2 regions of the Kitasatospora sp. NPDC036993 genome follow, and region 1 is predicted to be linked to the other one. Evidence: riboswitches for the same ligand, from Rfam matches in the RefSeq annotation. Region 1 holds a riboswitch; the other holds the start of a gene.

Region 1 (6,990 bases):
CCCCCGAGGCGTACGCGGCGTACGCGGCCGCCGTCCGCGCGGAGTACGGCTTCGTCCCCGCGCCGGACTTCACGGCCGGCCGGGCCGCCGTCCTGCGCCGGCTGCTGGCCCTGCCCGCCCTCTACCGCTCCCCCGCCGCCCGCGAGCGCTTCACGGCGGCCGCGCGCGCCAACCTGACGGCCGAACTCCGGGAGCTGACCGGCCAGGACCCGTCCGACACCCCTTAGAGCGCCCTACGGCAGCTTGCCCACCGGTGCCACCACCGCGCCCCGCTTGCCGCACACCCAGTGCGGCTCCGGCCCCAGCTCGGGCTCCACGCCCAGCGCGTGCGGGTCCCCCTCGGCCGCGCAGTCGGCGCACAGCGGCCAGCGCCCGTACTCCTCCAGCAGCGCGTCCTGGACGTCCTGGGCGACCAGCCCGAGCACGTACTCGGTGCCGTCCGGCCACTGCTCCAGCCACCAGCGGCGGTGCGTCACGGCCTGTTCCACCAGCGAGACGACGGCGGCGTCCGCCACGTCCCGCGCGGTGAGGTCGGCCAGGATCAGTGCCCGGGCGTTGTGCAGGGCGGTCTCGATGTCGTCGGCAGCCATCCGTCCATCCTCTCCCCGATTCCCCCGAACGCCGAAACGCCGCGTGGGCGGCCCCCCGAAGGGGACCGCCCACGCGGACGGGGAACCAGCCGATCCGATCGAAGCGATCAGGATCAGAAGTCCATGTCACCGCCCGGCATGCCGCCGCCGGCGGCCGCGGCGGCCTTCTCCGGCTTGTCGGCGATGACGGCCTCGGTGGTGAGGAACAGCGCCGCGATGGAGGCGGCGTTCTGCAGCGCGGAGCGGGTGACCTTGGCCGGGTCGATGATGCCCGCGGCGACCAGGTCGACGTACTCGTTGGTGGCGGCGTTCAGACCGTGACCGGCGGGGAGGTTGCGCACCTTCTCCACCACGACGCCACCCTCCAGGCCGGCGTTGGTCGCGATCTGCTTGATCGGGGCCTCCAGCGCGACCTTGACGATGTTGGCACCGGTGGCCTCGTCGCCGTCCAGCTCCAGCTTGTCGAAGGCGACACCGGCCTGCAGCAGCGCGACGCCACCACCGGCGACGATGCCCTCCTCGACGGCGGCCTTGGCGTTGCGGACGGCGTCCTCGATGCGGTGCTTGCGCTCCTTGAGCTCCACCTCGGTGGCCGCGCCGGCCTTGATGACGGCCACGCCGCCGGCCAGCTTGGCGAGGCGCTCCTGGAGCTTCTCGCGGTCGTAGTCCGAGTCGCTGTTCTCGATCTCGGCACGGATCTGGTTCACGCGACCCTGGACCTGGTCGGCGTCACCGGCACCATCGATGATGGTGGTCTCGTCCTTGGTGATGACCACCTTGCGGGCGCGGCCCAGCAGGTCGATGCCGGCGTTCTCCAGCTTGAGGCCGACCTCCTCGGAGATCACGGTGCCACCGGTGAGGATGGCGATGTCGCCGAGCATGGCCTTGCGGCGGTCGCCGAAGCCCGGGGCCTTGACGGCGACGGACTTGAAGGTGCCGCGGATCTTGTTCACGACCAGGGTCGACAGGGCCTCGCCCTCGACGTCCTCGGCGATGATGACCAGCGACTTGCCGCCCTGCATGACCTTCTCCAGCAGCGGCAGCAGGTCCTTGACCGAGCTGATCTTGGAGTTGGCGATGAGGATGTAGGCGTCCTCGAAGCTCGTCTCCATGCGCTCCAGGTCGGTGGCGAAGTAGGCCGAGATGTAGCCCTTGTCGAAGCGCATGCCCTCGGTGAGCTCGAGCTCCAGACCGAAGGTGTTGCTCTCCTCGACGGTGATGACGCCTTCCTTGCCGACCTTGTCCATGGCCTCGGCGATCAGCTCGCCGATCTGGGTGTCAGCGGCGGAGATGGAGGCGGTGGAGGCGATCTGCTCCTTGGTCTCCACGTCCTTGGCCTGGGCCAGCAGCTGGTCCGAGACGGCGATGACGGCCTTCTCGATGCCGCGCTTCAGGGCCATCGGGTTGGCGCCGGCGGCGACGTTGCGCAGACCCTCGCGAACCAGGGCCTGGGCGAGCACGGTGGCGGTGGTGGTGCCGTCACCCGCGACGTCGTCCGTCTTCTTGGCGACCTCCTTGACGAGCTCCGCACCGATCTTCTCGTACGGGTCCTCGAGCTCGATCTCCTTGGCGATGGAGACACCGTCGTTGGTGATCGTGGGGGCGCCCCACTTCTTCTCCAGCACGACGTTGCGGCCCTTGGGGCCGAGCGTGACCTTCACGGCGTCGGCGAGCTGGTTCATGCCACGCTCAAGGCCGCGGCGAGCTTCCTCATCAAAGGCGATGATCTTGGCCATCTGAAGTGGTCCTCCGGGACACGGTCGACTGCTCGGACCAAGGGGTGCCCGCGACGGACGGCCCTGGTGTGCGGGGGTCCATTCCCCTACCGCTCCCGGGGGCCTCACCGACCCGGTCCGCTGTCACTCTCACGCTGTGAGTGCTAACGCCAATGATTAGCACTCAGGGTGGTCGAGTGCAAGCCCCGGCGATGATCCGCGAGCCGCCGACGGGACCGTCCTGGAACGCCGACGGGCCCGTACGACACGCGTCGCACGGGCCCGTCGAGAAGCGAGTGGTCACCAGCCGTAGGGCCGCGCCGAGCTCCTGGGGTCGGAAGGGGTCATTCCGCCGCGGCGCGAACCATGTCCGCCTGCGGGCCCTTCTGTCCCTGGGAGATCTCGAACTCGACCCGCTGGCCCTCCTCGAGGGTGCGGTAGCCGTCCATCTGGATCGCGCTGTAGTGGACGAAGACGTCCGCACCACCGTCGACCGCGATGAAGCCGTAGCCCTTCTCCGCGTTGAACCACTTGACGGTGCCCTGAGCCATTCCGAACTCCCCTAGTGCTGTGCTGGCCCTTCACGCGCCCGCAGGTAGCGGGCCCGGGTTGGTTTGAAGGCCGGCCCGGGGAACCCCCCCTGGGCACAGCCGTGCACGCCGCAACCCTCCGCACGGGACACCGAACGGCCTCCGGTGAGCGGGTGATTGCGTCGACCGCCGCTGAATGTATCCGGATCGACGCCCTCTGCAACAGGGCCAGCCACCGGTAATTCCGCCAAGGCGACAGGGGACAGGACGGGTTGAATCGGAATAATCTCCGCATTCCACGCCGGACATAGCGGACGAATTACTCAAATGCCTGCGGGAATTCTGACATCCGCCTGACATGTTTTACGGTCCGTGCCCAGCAGCCGGACTCCCCGGGCCGAGCACTGCGGGGGCCGAAAGGGAAACCCTGTTCCCAGCCGAGCCACACTCTACTCCGACTCGAACCGGAAATATTCCCGCGGGAATGCAAGCGGTCGCCCGCGCGTACGGAGAACGGAATTCCGTACGCGCGGGCGACCGCGGGTGCTCGCGCCGGCTCAGCAGCCGCCGGCCACCGCCGGGATGATCGAGACGCCGGCGCCGTCCTTGATCTCGGTCGCCAGGCCCTCGGCGAAACGCACGTCGTCGTCGTTCACGTAGACGTTCACGAAGCGGCGGAGCTTGCCGGTGTCGTCCAGGATGCGGGCCGAGATGCCCGCGTGGTTCTTCTCCAGGTCGGCGATGACCTCGGCCAGGGTGGCACCCTCGGCGGTCACCTCGGCGGCGCCGCCGGTGTAGGTGCGCAGGATGGTGGGGATGCGGACGTTGGCGCTCATGACTCTCCTTGCGGGGGTGGGGCCTGACGGGTGGTTCAGAGGGACGCGAGGCCGGCGGCGCGGAAGGAGTCCAGCGTCGGGCGGATGACGGCGGTCATCCCGGCGTCGGAGACGGCGTCCAGGGTCTTCAGGCCGTCACCGGTGTTGATCGCGACGGTCTCCTTGGCCGGGTCCAGCTGCCCGGTCTCGACCAGCTTCTTCAGCACGCCGACGGTCACCCCGCCCGCGGTCTCGGCGAAGATGCCCTCGGTGCGCGCCAGCAGCCGGATCGCCGCCACGACCTCCGCGTCCGTGACGTCCTCCACCGCGCCACCGGTGCGGCGGGCGATGTCCAGCACGTACGGACCGTCAGCCGGGTTGCCGATCGCCAGCGACTTGGCGATGGTGTCCGGCTTCACCGGCTTGATCACGTCCCGGCCGGCCTTGAACGCGGCCGACACCGGCGAGCAGCCCTCGGCCTGGGCGCCGAAGATCCGGTACGGCCGGTCCTCGACCAGGCCGAGCCTGATCAGCTCCTGGAGGCCCTTGTCGATCTTCGTCAGCTGCGAGCCCGAGGCGATCGGGATCACGATCTGCTCCGGCAGCCGCCAGCCGAGCTGCTCGCAGATCTCGTACGCCAGCGTCTTGGAACCCTCGCCGTAGTACGGCCGCAGGTTCACGTTGACGAAGCCCCAGCCCTCGCCGGCCGAGTCACCGATCAGCTCCGAGCAGAAGCGGTTCACGTCGTCGTAGTTGCCCTCGATGCCGACCAGCTCGCCGCCGTACACCCCGGCCATGACGACCTTGCCCTGCTCCAGGTCGTGCGGGATGAACACGCAGGACTTGAAACCGGCCCTGGCCGCCGCCGCGCCCACCGCACCGGCCAGGTTGCCTGTGGAGGAGCAGGACAGCGTGGTGTACCCGAACGCCCTGGCCGCCTCGATGGCACAGGCCACCACGCGGTCCTTGAACGAGTGGGTCGGGTTCCCGGAGTCGTCCTTGATGTGCAGCTGGGCGGTGAAACCGAGCTCGCGGCCCAGGTTGTCCGCCTTCACCAGCGGGGTCCACCCCGGGTTCAGGTTCGGCTTGGAGGCGACGTCGGCCGGGACCGGCAGCAACGGCGCGTAGCGCCAGATCGACGCCGGGCCGGCCTCGATCCGCTTGCGCAGCTCCTCGGCGGCCTCACCGCCGAACTCGTAGGCGATCTCCAGCGGGCCGAAGCACTCCAGGCAGGCGAAGCTGGGGCCGAGCGGGAAGCGGGTGCCGCACTCCCGACAGGACAGGGCGGCGGCGGGGCCGAGGTCGACGGATGGGGGTCCCCCCGGCCGACGGCTGGGGGAGGGTGCGGCGATGTCGATAGCCATGGTGGCGGAGGCCTCTCTCCTCATCTTCCCCGTGGCGCGGTCGCGGCACGGGACGGAATTGGCACCTGTCCCGCCGGGGGCCGTCGAGGACGGCCGGGCGAGAAGGTTGCCGGGACGTCAACGGGCCGTTCCCTCAGTCCCTCTGGATGAGCTTGTGAAATTGTGGTGGTGCTCGGCGGCGACCCCGGCGTGCAAAGGTCCGACCGCTGTACGAAGACTGTATCCGAAGGCGTCAACTCCGAACGGGACCGTCCGCCAAGCGAGATGACCCGTCCCACCCGACTCGCCGAGGAGACCTCCGTGCCCGCCGAACCGACCTCCGAGCTCCTCCCGCAGGCGGCGTCCTGGCTGCACCGCCGCTCCTGGAGCGCGGCCGACCGGCCGGTCCACACCCTCCTCGCGGCCAAGGAGCGCACCGGCCGCACCGTCAGCGTCGTCCTCCCCGCCCTGGACGAGGAGGCCACCGTCGGCGACATCGTCCGCATCATCCGCCGCGAGCTGATGGAACGCCTCCCGCTGGTCGACGAGCTCGTCGTCGTGGACTCCGGCTCGACCGACGCCACCGCCGCCGTCGCCGCCGAGGCCGGCGCCCGGGTGGAACACCGCGACCGGATCCTCCCCCGCCTGCCCGCCGTCCCCGGCAAGGGCGAGGTCCTCTGGCGCTCCCTGCTGGTCACCCGCGGCGACATCGTCTGCTTCGTCGACGCCGACCTGCGCGAGTTCGACCCGGCGCTCGTCTCCGGCATCGTCGGCCCGCTGCTGACCGACGAGTCCATCCAGCTGGTCAAGGCCATGTACGACCGCCCCCTGGAGTCGGAGGGCGCCGTCCTGCCCGCCGGCGGCGGCCGGGTCACCGAACTCGTCGCCCGCCCCCTGCTCAACCTCCACTGGCCGGAGCTGGCCGGCTTCGTCCAGCCGCTCGGCGGCGAGTACGCGGCCCGCCGCCCGCTGCTCGAACGGCTGCCCTTCCCCACCGGCTACGGCGTCGAACTCGGCCTCCTGGTCGACGCCCTGGAACTGGCCGGCCTGGACGCCCTGGCCCAGGTGGACGTCGGCGTCCGGCACCACCGCCACCAGGACGGCCAGGCCCTCGGCCGGATGGCCGCCACCATCTACCGGACCGCCCTCGAACGCCTCGACCGCGCCCACCGCCTCAAGGCCTCCGCCGACCTCGTCCGCCCCCACCTCACCCAGTTCACCCGCGCCCCGGAGACCCTCTCCCAGCCTTCGGCCGGGGGGACCCCCATCTTCACGCCCCGCACCTACGAGATCACCGCCCTGGAACGGCCCCCGATGCACACCGTCCCCGAGTACGCCACTCGGCACTGACACGTTTGCCACCCCACACCCCCGGCAACATCCCAACCATGGGCGATCTCACGACCAACCGTTCGAGTGCGACCGGCACCGCCCCCGTCCTGGTGGCCTCCAACCGGGGACCGGTGTCCTTCAGCACCTCCGACGACGGCACGCTGACCCTGCGACGCGGCGGCGGCGGCCTGGTATCCGGCCTCTCCGCCATCGAGGACCCGAACGCCGTCTGGGTCTGCGCCGCCCTCAACGACTCCGACCGCAGAGCCGCCGCCGAGGCCCCCCACGGCCGCCTCGACCTGGCCGGCCACGACGTCGGCGGCCAGGCCGTACGCATGCTGGACATCGACCCCCGCACCTTCGCCCGCGCCTACAACGGCGTCGCCAACTCCACCCTCTGGTTCGTCCACCACCTGCTCTACGCGACCCCCACCGCGCCCGCCTTCGACGCCGGGTTCCGCACCGAGTGGGCCGCCTACCTGGCCTACAACGAGGCCTTCGCCGAAGCCCTGGCCGCCGAAGCCGCCCCGGGCGCCGCCGTCCTCGTCCAGGACTACCACCTCTCGCTGGTCCCGGCCCTGCTCCGGGAGGCCCGCCCCGACCTGCGCACCGGCCACTTCTCGCACACCCCCTGGGCGCCGCCCGAGTACTACCGGATGCTGCCC
Region 2 (6,990 bases), on a different contig from region 1:
CGTGCGCGAGGGGGACTCGGCGGAGGGTGATCGGGAGTAGCATCCGGATCAGGCGAACGTGGTCCGGATCACACTTGAGGGAGCAGGGTCCATGGCGTACACGACCGATGAGACGCTCACCGTCCTCGTCTACAGCGACGACCGCAACACCCGTGAGCAGGTGCTGACGGCGCTCGGCCGCCGGCCCGCCGAGGATCTTCCGGAACTGTCCTACCTGGAGTGCGCGACCACCCCCGCGGTGCTCAAGGCACTGGAGAAGGGGGGCGTCGACCTCTGCGTGCTGGACGGCGAGGCGGTGCCGGCCGGCGGGCTGGGCCTCGGGCGGCAGCTGAAGGACGAGATCTACGGCTGCCCGCCGGTGCTGGTGCTGATCGGCCGGCCGCAGGACTCCTGGCTCGCCGCCTGGAGCCGGGCCGACGCCGCCATCTCCCACCCGGTGGACCCGGTGGCGCTGGCCGGGGCGGCCGCCACCCTGCTGCGGGCGCGGCTGGCGAAGCGGACTCCGGCCGTCCGCTGACCGACGTCCGGTGGGCGAGAAGAGCGGCCGTCGCGGCGGCTCCGCTCGATAGGCTGGCTCCATCCGTACGGACGTCCCCCCGCGCGGGGAACCGACAACAGTGGAGTCAGCCATGGTGAACGTGAACCCTGCGAACGGCGGTAGCGACCCCGTGCAGGTGGTCCGCACCTGGCCGGACCTCCTGGCGGCGCTGTTGCAGGGGGAGGACCTCGACCGTTCGTCCACCGCGTGGGCGATGGACCGGATCATGAGCGGCGAGGCGTCCCCCGTCCAGGTGGCCGGGTTCATGATCGCGCTGCGGGCCAAGGGCGAGTCGGTCGACGAGATCGCCGGCCTGGTCGACGCGATGTACGAGCACGCCGAGCCGCTGGAGATCCCCGGTCCCGCGGTGGACATCGTCGGCACCGGTGGCGACCGGGCGAAGACCGTCAACATCTCCACCATGTCGGCGATCGTCGCGGCGGCCGCCGGCGCCAAGGTGGTCAAGCACGGCAACCGGTCGGCCTCGTCCACCAGCGGCTCCTCGGACGTGCTGGAGAAGCTCGGGGTGGCGCTGGACCTGTCCGCCCGGCGGGTGGCCGAGGTGGCCGAGGAGGTCGGGCTCACCTTCTGTTTCGCGGCGAAGTTCCACCCCTCGATGCGGCACGCCGCCACCGCCCGGCGCGACCTCGGGGTGCCGACCGCCTTCAACATCCTCGGTCCGCTGACCAATCCGGCCAAGGTCAAGGCCCACGCCATCGGCTGCTTCGACACCCGGCTGGCCGGGCTGATCGCCGGGGTGCTGGCCGGGCGGGGCGCGACGGCACTGGTCTTCCGCGGCGACGACGGGCTGGACGAGCTGACCATCACCACCACCTCGCAGGTGTGGGTGGTGCGCGACGGGGTGGTCACCGAGACCTCCTTCGACCCGCGGGACGTCGGCATCGAGCTGGTCGGCATCGAGGCGCTGCGCGGGGCGGACGCCTCGTACAACGCCGAGGTCGCGCGGCGGGTGCTGGCGGGGGAGCACGGGCCGGTGCGGGACGCCGTCCTGCTGAACACGGCGGCGGCGCTGGTCGCGGTCGACCTGGGCGACGCGCCGCTCCCCGAGCAGCTGGCGGCGGGCATGGCGCGGGCGGCGAAGGCGATCGACTCCGGTGCCGCGCAGGACCTGCTGCGGCGCTGGTCGGAGGCCACCAGCCGGATCTGAGACGGCAGTTGGGGAGCCCGGGCCGGCGCACCGGCCCGGGCTCCGGTGCTGTCCGGATGCTGGATGTCCGTTTGACCGACCGCTGGACGCGGCCTAGAGTCTTCGCCAGGTCATGAGTGACAGCGCGAAGCCCCAGCTTGCTGTCCGGCAACCCTCCGTCCGTGGCGGGGTGCCCTGGGTGAGGACCGGGTCGTCACGGCAAACCGTCCGTGCGGCAAGCGCGGACACCCGACGACTAGCACTCCCGGGGGTCCCATACCCCCCAAGGAGTGCGTTCTCATGTCCCTGGCCACCGAAATCTGCGCCCCGCTCGCCGTCCTCGGCTCCGACGTCCAGGTCCCGCTCGCCAGTGGTGAGAAGGTCGGCTACGCGGCGCTCGACTACGCGGCCAGCTCGCCGGCCCTCCAGCGGGTGTGGGACGACGTCGCCGCCTACGCGCCGTACTACGGCAGCGTGCACCGCGGGGCCGGGTACCTCTCGCAGCTGTCCACCGACCTGTTCGAGCAGAGCCGCCGCACCGTCGGCGAGTTCCTCGACCTGCGCGAGGGCGACCAGGTGGTCTTCACCCGGGCCACCACCGACTCGCTCAACCTGCTGGCCGCCGCCGTTCCGGCCGGCACCCGGGTGTTCGCCTTCGAGACCGAGCACCACGCCTCGCTGCTGCCCTGGGCGCACGCCGGACTGGGCGTCACCTACCTGCGCGCGCCGCGTTCGCGGGCCGAGGCGGTGGCCGCGCTGGACGCCGCGCTCGCCGAGGCGCCCGAGGGCCCCAAGCTGCTCTGCGTCACCGGCGCCTCCAACGTGACCGGCGAGCTGTGGCCGGTCGCCGAGCTGACCGCGACCGCCCACCGGCACGGCGCCCGGGTGGTGCTGGACGCCGCCCAGCTGGCACCGCACCACCGGGTCTCGGTGCGCGAGCTGGACGTCGACTGGATCGCCTTCTCCGGCCACAAGATCTACGCGCCGTTCGGCGCCGGCGTGCTGGCCGGCCGGGCGGACTGGCTGGACGCGGCCGAGCCGTACCTGGCCGGCGGCGGGGCGACCAGGACGGTGGCCAGGGAGACCGACGGCTCGGTGGCCGTGCAGTGGCACACCGGTCCGGCCCGGCACGAGGCCGGCTCGCCGAACGTCATCGGCGCCTACGCGATCGCCTCGGCCTGCCGGGCGCTGACCGAGGCCGGCTTCGACGCGCTGGAGGCCCGCGAGGAGCGGCTGGTCGCCCGGCTCACGGCGGGGCTGGCGGAGATCCCGCAGGTCAAGGTGCTCAACCTGTTCGGCGAGGGCTCGGCCCGGGTGGGCGTGCTGTCCTTCGTCGTCCAGGGCTGGAACAGCTCGCACTTCTCGGCCGCGCTGTCCGCCGAGTACGGCATCGGGGTGCGCGACGGCCTGTTCTGCGCCCACCCGCTGGTGCGCACCCTGCTCGGGGACGAGGACGTGGCCCCGTCGGAGTGCGGTGCGCCGGAGCCCTCGCTGCCGGGCGAGCGCAGCCTGAACGCGATCCGGGTGAGCTTCGGCGCCGGGACGCCGGACGAGCACGTCGACCGCTTCCTGACGGCCGTCCGGGAGCTGGTCACGGACGGCGCGAGCTGGAACTACCGCAACGAGGGCGGGCGTTGCGTCGCGACCGTGCAGATCGACAGGGCGCGTCGGGAGGGCTGAGCCCCGAAGGAGAGACCCCGCGCCCCGCTACTCGTCCAGGCCGAGGGCGAAGGCGGCTTCCAGGTCGTGCTGGGAGTAGGTGCGGAAGGCGATCTGGGTCTCGGTGTCGGCCACGCCCGGGACCTTGTTCAGCCGGCCGGGGATGACCTCGGCCAGGTCGTCGTGGTGGCGGACCCGCACCATCGCCACCAGGTTGTAGCCACCGGTCACCGAGTAGACCTCGCTGACGCCCTCGATGGCGGCGATGGACTCGGCGATCTCCGGGATGCGGTCGACACTGGTCTTGATCAGGACGATGGCGGTGATCACGGTTCGGGCTCCTTTGTGAGGTGCCGCCAGCGTATCGGGCGTCAGCCGGGCCGTCGCGGGGGGTGGCGGACCGCGGTACAGGCGTAGAGGAACCCAGCCGAGAAGCCGATCACGTGCACCAGGTAGGCGACCCCGGGGCCGGCCGAGTGCACCGACCACCACTGCAGGGCGAACCAGAGGCCGAGCACCAGCCAGGCGGGGAAGCGCAGCGGCAGGAAGAACAGCAGCGGGACGAGGGTGGTGACCCGGGCCCGAGGGTGGAAGCGCAGATAGGCCCCGAGGACGGCGGAGATCGCCCCGGACGCCCCGATGAGCACCCGGGTGGAACCCGGCGAGTGCGCCTCGGCGAGCGCGAAGCCGTACGTGCTCACGCTTCCGGCGGCGAGGTAGAAGAGGGCGTACCTGACCCGGCCCAGCCGCCGTTCGACGGTGGGGCCGAAGACGTGGAGGAAGAGCAGGTTGCCCAGCAGGTGCAGCCAGCCCGCGTGGAGGAAGAGCCCGGTGAGGACGGACAGGGACGGGTGCTTGCCCGGGGTCGGGGCGGCCGGGCAGCCGGGGACCGGGTCGGGGGCCTCGGCCAGCTGCTCGGCGGTCAGCGGCCGTCCGGCCAGCAGCTCGGCGGGGACGGCGCCCCAGCGCTGCTCGTACCGCTGCTCCGCGCAGACCCTGGCCTGGCCGGTGCCGTACAGCGGGTTGAGGCCGGCCGCCGGGGCGAACAGGAAGACCAGGGTGTTGAGCGCGATCAGGGCGTAGCTGACCACGGGGACGGGCACCGCCGGGCGGTCGCCCCGGGCAGCGGTGTGGTCGGGGGCCGCGAGCGCCATGCGGCCAAGCATCCCTCCGGGCGCCGCAGGTGACACCGTGGTTTACGGCAGGTGGACTAGCCCGGGTGTTCAGGCAACCGGTGGTCGCGACGGCAGCCCCAGGCAATAGGCTTGGGGCGGGCATTCCCGCCTCCCGCCGCCGATGCCGGGGCTCCGGGGGGAGCGCCTGGCCCACGCAGGGATCACCCGAGAGGACCCCCGATGACCGTCCCCGCTCTGACCGCCGAGACGCGCTGGCGCTGCACCCTGTGCGGCAACCTCACCCGCTTCGACGTCACCCGCACCGCGCGGGTGACCGAGTTCCTGCACTTCGACCTGGCCGGCGGGTCCAAGGTCGAGGAGACCGAGGTACTGAGCGAGACCATCGAGTCGGTGCGCTGCCGCTGGTGCAACGCGGTCGACCAGGTCGAGCTGGTGGCCAGGCCTGGCGCCGAGAGCACGGAGGCCGCCGCCGAGCAGGGCTGACCCCGTCGGTGCGGCGGGCGGGTGCGCGGCATGCCCGTCCGCCGCACGGGACAATACAGAACAAGACGCACGGAGCGTGACGACAGGGGCGGCCGCGGCCGTACCCCGCTGGACCAGGATCGGAGCCGAGGACGTGGTGGACGCAGCGAAGGAGCCCGGCGAAGAGCGGGGGCTTCAGCCCGCTGCGGCCGAGGCCCCGGCCGAGCCGGCCCGGGTGGAGGACGGTTCCTCCGAGCCCGCGGTGGAGCGCGCGGCCGAGAAGCTCGACCGGCCGCTGCCGGAGGGCGTGCGCCGGCGCGTGGTCGGGCTGGCCTCGGACGCGCTCGGCGGGCTGCCGCCGGCCGAGCTGCCGCAGAGCCTGCGCCAGTACGTCAAGTTCACCCCGGCGCGGCGGGCCAAGTACGCGGCCACCGCGCTGGCGGCGGCGCTGGAGTCGGAGCCGGCCTTCCGGGTGCGGATAGCGGAGCGGCTGAGACTGGGGCAGCCGGACCTGGTGAAGGCGCTGGAGTCGGGCACCGTTCCGAGCGCCGCCGACCCGATGGACGTCGCGGCCGCCGCCTACCTGGTGCGGTCGGCCGGCTGGAGCCGGCTGGTGGCCGAGGCCGGCGAGGAGGTCGAGCGGGCCGGCGCCGAGGACGCGGCCGCGGAGGCGACCCGGCTGGTGGAGAAGCTACAGGCGGAGCTGGCCGAGGTGCGGGCCTCCGCACGGGCTGACCTGGACCGGCAGCGGACCGAGTCGGACGGCGTCCGCAAGGAGGCCGAGTCGCTGCGCAAGAAGGTGCGGTCGCTGGAGAGCGACACCCGCAGGGCGCAGGCCGAGACCCGCAGGCTGGCCGGCGAGCTGGAGGCCGCGAAGGCGCAGGCCGCGACCGAGCGCGGCGCGGTGGAGACCGAGGCGCGCCGGCTCAGGCACCGGGTCTCCGAGCTGGAGAACGCGGCCGAGCAGGGCCGCCGGTCGGCCCGTGAGGGGCGCAGCGTCGAGGACATGCGGCTGCGGCTGCTGCTGGACACCGTGCTGCAGTCGGCCCAGGGGCTCCAGCGGGAGCTGGCGCTGCCGGTCTCCCAGATCCGTCCGGCGGACCTGGTGGAGGCGGTGGTGCCGGGGGCGGCCTCGCCGCACGACGTGGCGCGGCGCGGCCTCGCCGAGGACGATCCGGCGCTGCTGGACCAGCTGCTGGCGATCCCCCAGGTGCACCTGCTGGTGGACGGCTACAACGTGACCAAGACCGGCTATCCGGCGCTGCCGCTGGAGCAGCAGCGGATCCGGCTGCTGGGCGGGCTGGCGATGCTGGCCCAGCGCACGCAGGCGGAGGTCACCTGTGTGTTCGACGGGCAGGACCTGGACGTCCCGGTGATCATGGCGCCACCGCGCGGGGTCCGGGTGCGGTTCAGCCGGACCGGGGAGACCGCGGACGAGCTGATCCGCCGTCTGGTGCGGGCCGAGCCGCAGGGCCGTCCGGTGGTGGTGGTCTCCACCGACCGGGAGGTCGCGGAGGGCGTGCGGAAGGCCGGCGCGCGCCCCGTGGCCTCGGTGTTGCTGCTGAACAGACTGGCCCGGCCCTGAGTCCGGACCGGATGGAATGATGCCTGGTCAGGGGTGGTTCCGAGCGGGTGTGCGGGTCTTGTGACGTCAGCATGGGAACCGGATTTCACGCCTACGGGGGAGTAGCAGAACGGGTAGATGTTCACTAGGGTCTGGCGTCAAACCTATTTTCCGGAATCTCATCCCATCAGGTGAGTCCGATGGAAGAAGGAGCCGGACCCTTGGCATCCCACCGCCGTCCCAAGCAGCCGAGCCGCGCACGGATCTCCGTGCTCACCGCCGCCGCTGCGACCGCGGTCGCCCTCTCCGCCCAGGTGGCCGCGCACGCCGCGCCGCAGCCGAACAAGTCGGACGTCAAGGCGCAGATCGACCAGCTCCAGGAGGAGCAGGAGCAGGCGGCGGAGAAGTACAACGGCGCCAAGGAGCGGGCCGACCAGCTGCGCAAGCAGTCCGGCCAGCTCCAGGACCAGGTGGCCCGCGGCCA

The links. A riboswitch is a leader RNA that binds a small molecule or an ion and turns the genes downstream of it on or off. The one in region 1 is predicted to bind S-adenosylmethionine.
Region 2: another riboswitch for S-adenosylmethionine. It lies ahead of ACZ7C5_RS24710 (aminotransferase class V-fold PLP-dependent enzyme); the one in region 1 lies ahead of thrC (threonine synthase).

The regions. Positions count from the first base shown of each region.
Region 1 covers NZ_JBVJRP010000013.1:151,560-158,549, forward strand. The annotation lists gene ACZ7C5_RS26960 (HD domain-containing protein) at 1-227, shown strand, start outside; gene ACZ7C5_RS26965 (hypothetical protein) at 234-590, opposite strand; gene groL (chaperonin GroEL) at 704-2,326, opposite strand; gene ACZ7C5_RS26975 (cold-shock protein) at 2,650-2,856, opposite strand; gene ACZ7C5_RS26980 (MoaD/ThiS family protein) at 3,393-3,671, opposite strand; gene thrC (threonine synthase) at 3,707-5,014, opposite strand; SAM riboswitch class I at 5,032-5,167, opposite strand; gene ACZ7C5_RS26990 (glucosyl-3-phosphoglycerate synthase) at 5,279-6,343, shown strand; gene ACZ7C5_RS26995 (alpha,alpha-trehalose-phosphate synthase (UDP-forming)) at 6,382-6,990, shown strand, end outside.
Region 2 covers NZ_JBVJRP010000011.1:248,740-255,729, reverse strand. The annotation lists gene ACZ7C5_RS24720 (response regulator) at 92-517, shown strand; gene trpD (anthranilate phosphoribosyltransferase) at 630-1,706, shown strand; SAM riboswitch class IV at 1,815-1,933, shown strand; gene ACZ7C5_RS24710 (aminotransferase class V-fold PLP-dependent enzyme) at 1,986-3,365, shown strand; gene ACZ7C5_RS24705 (Lrp/AsnC family transcriptional regulator) at 3,393-3,674, opposite strand; gene ACZ7C5_RS24700 (rhomboid family intramembrane serine protease) at 3,716-4,498, opposite strand; gene ACZ7C5_RS24695 (hypothetical protein) at 4,700-4,963, shown strand; gene ACZ7C5_RS24690 (NYN domain-containing protein) at 5,178-6,527, shown strand; gene ACZ7C5_RS24685 (C40 family peptidase) at 6,728-6,990, shown strand, end outside.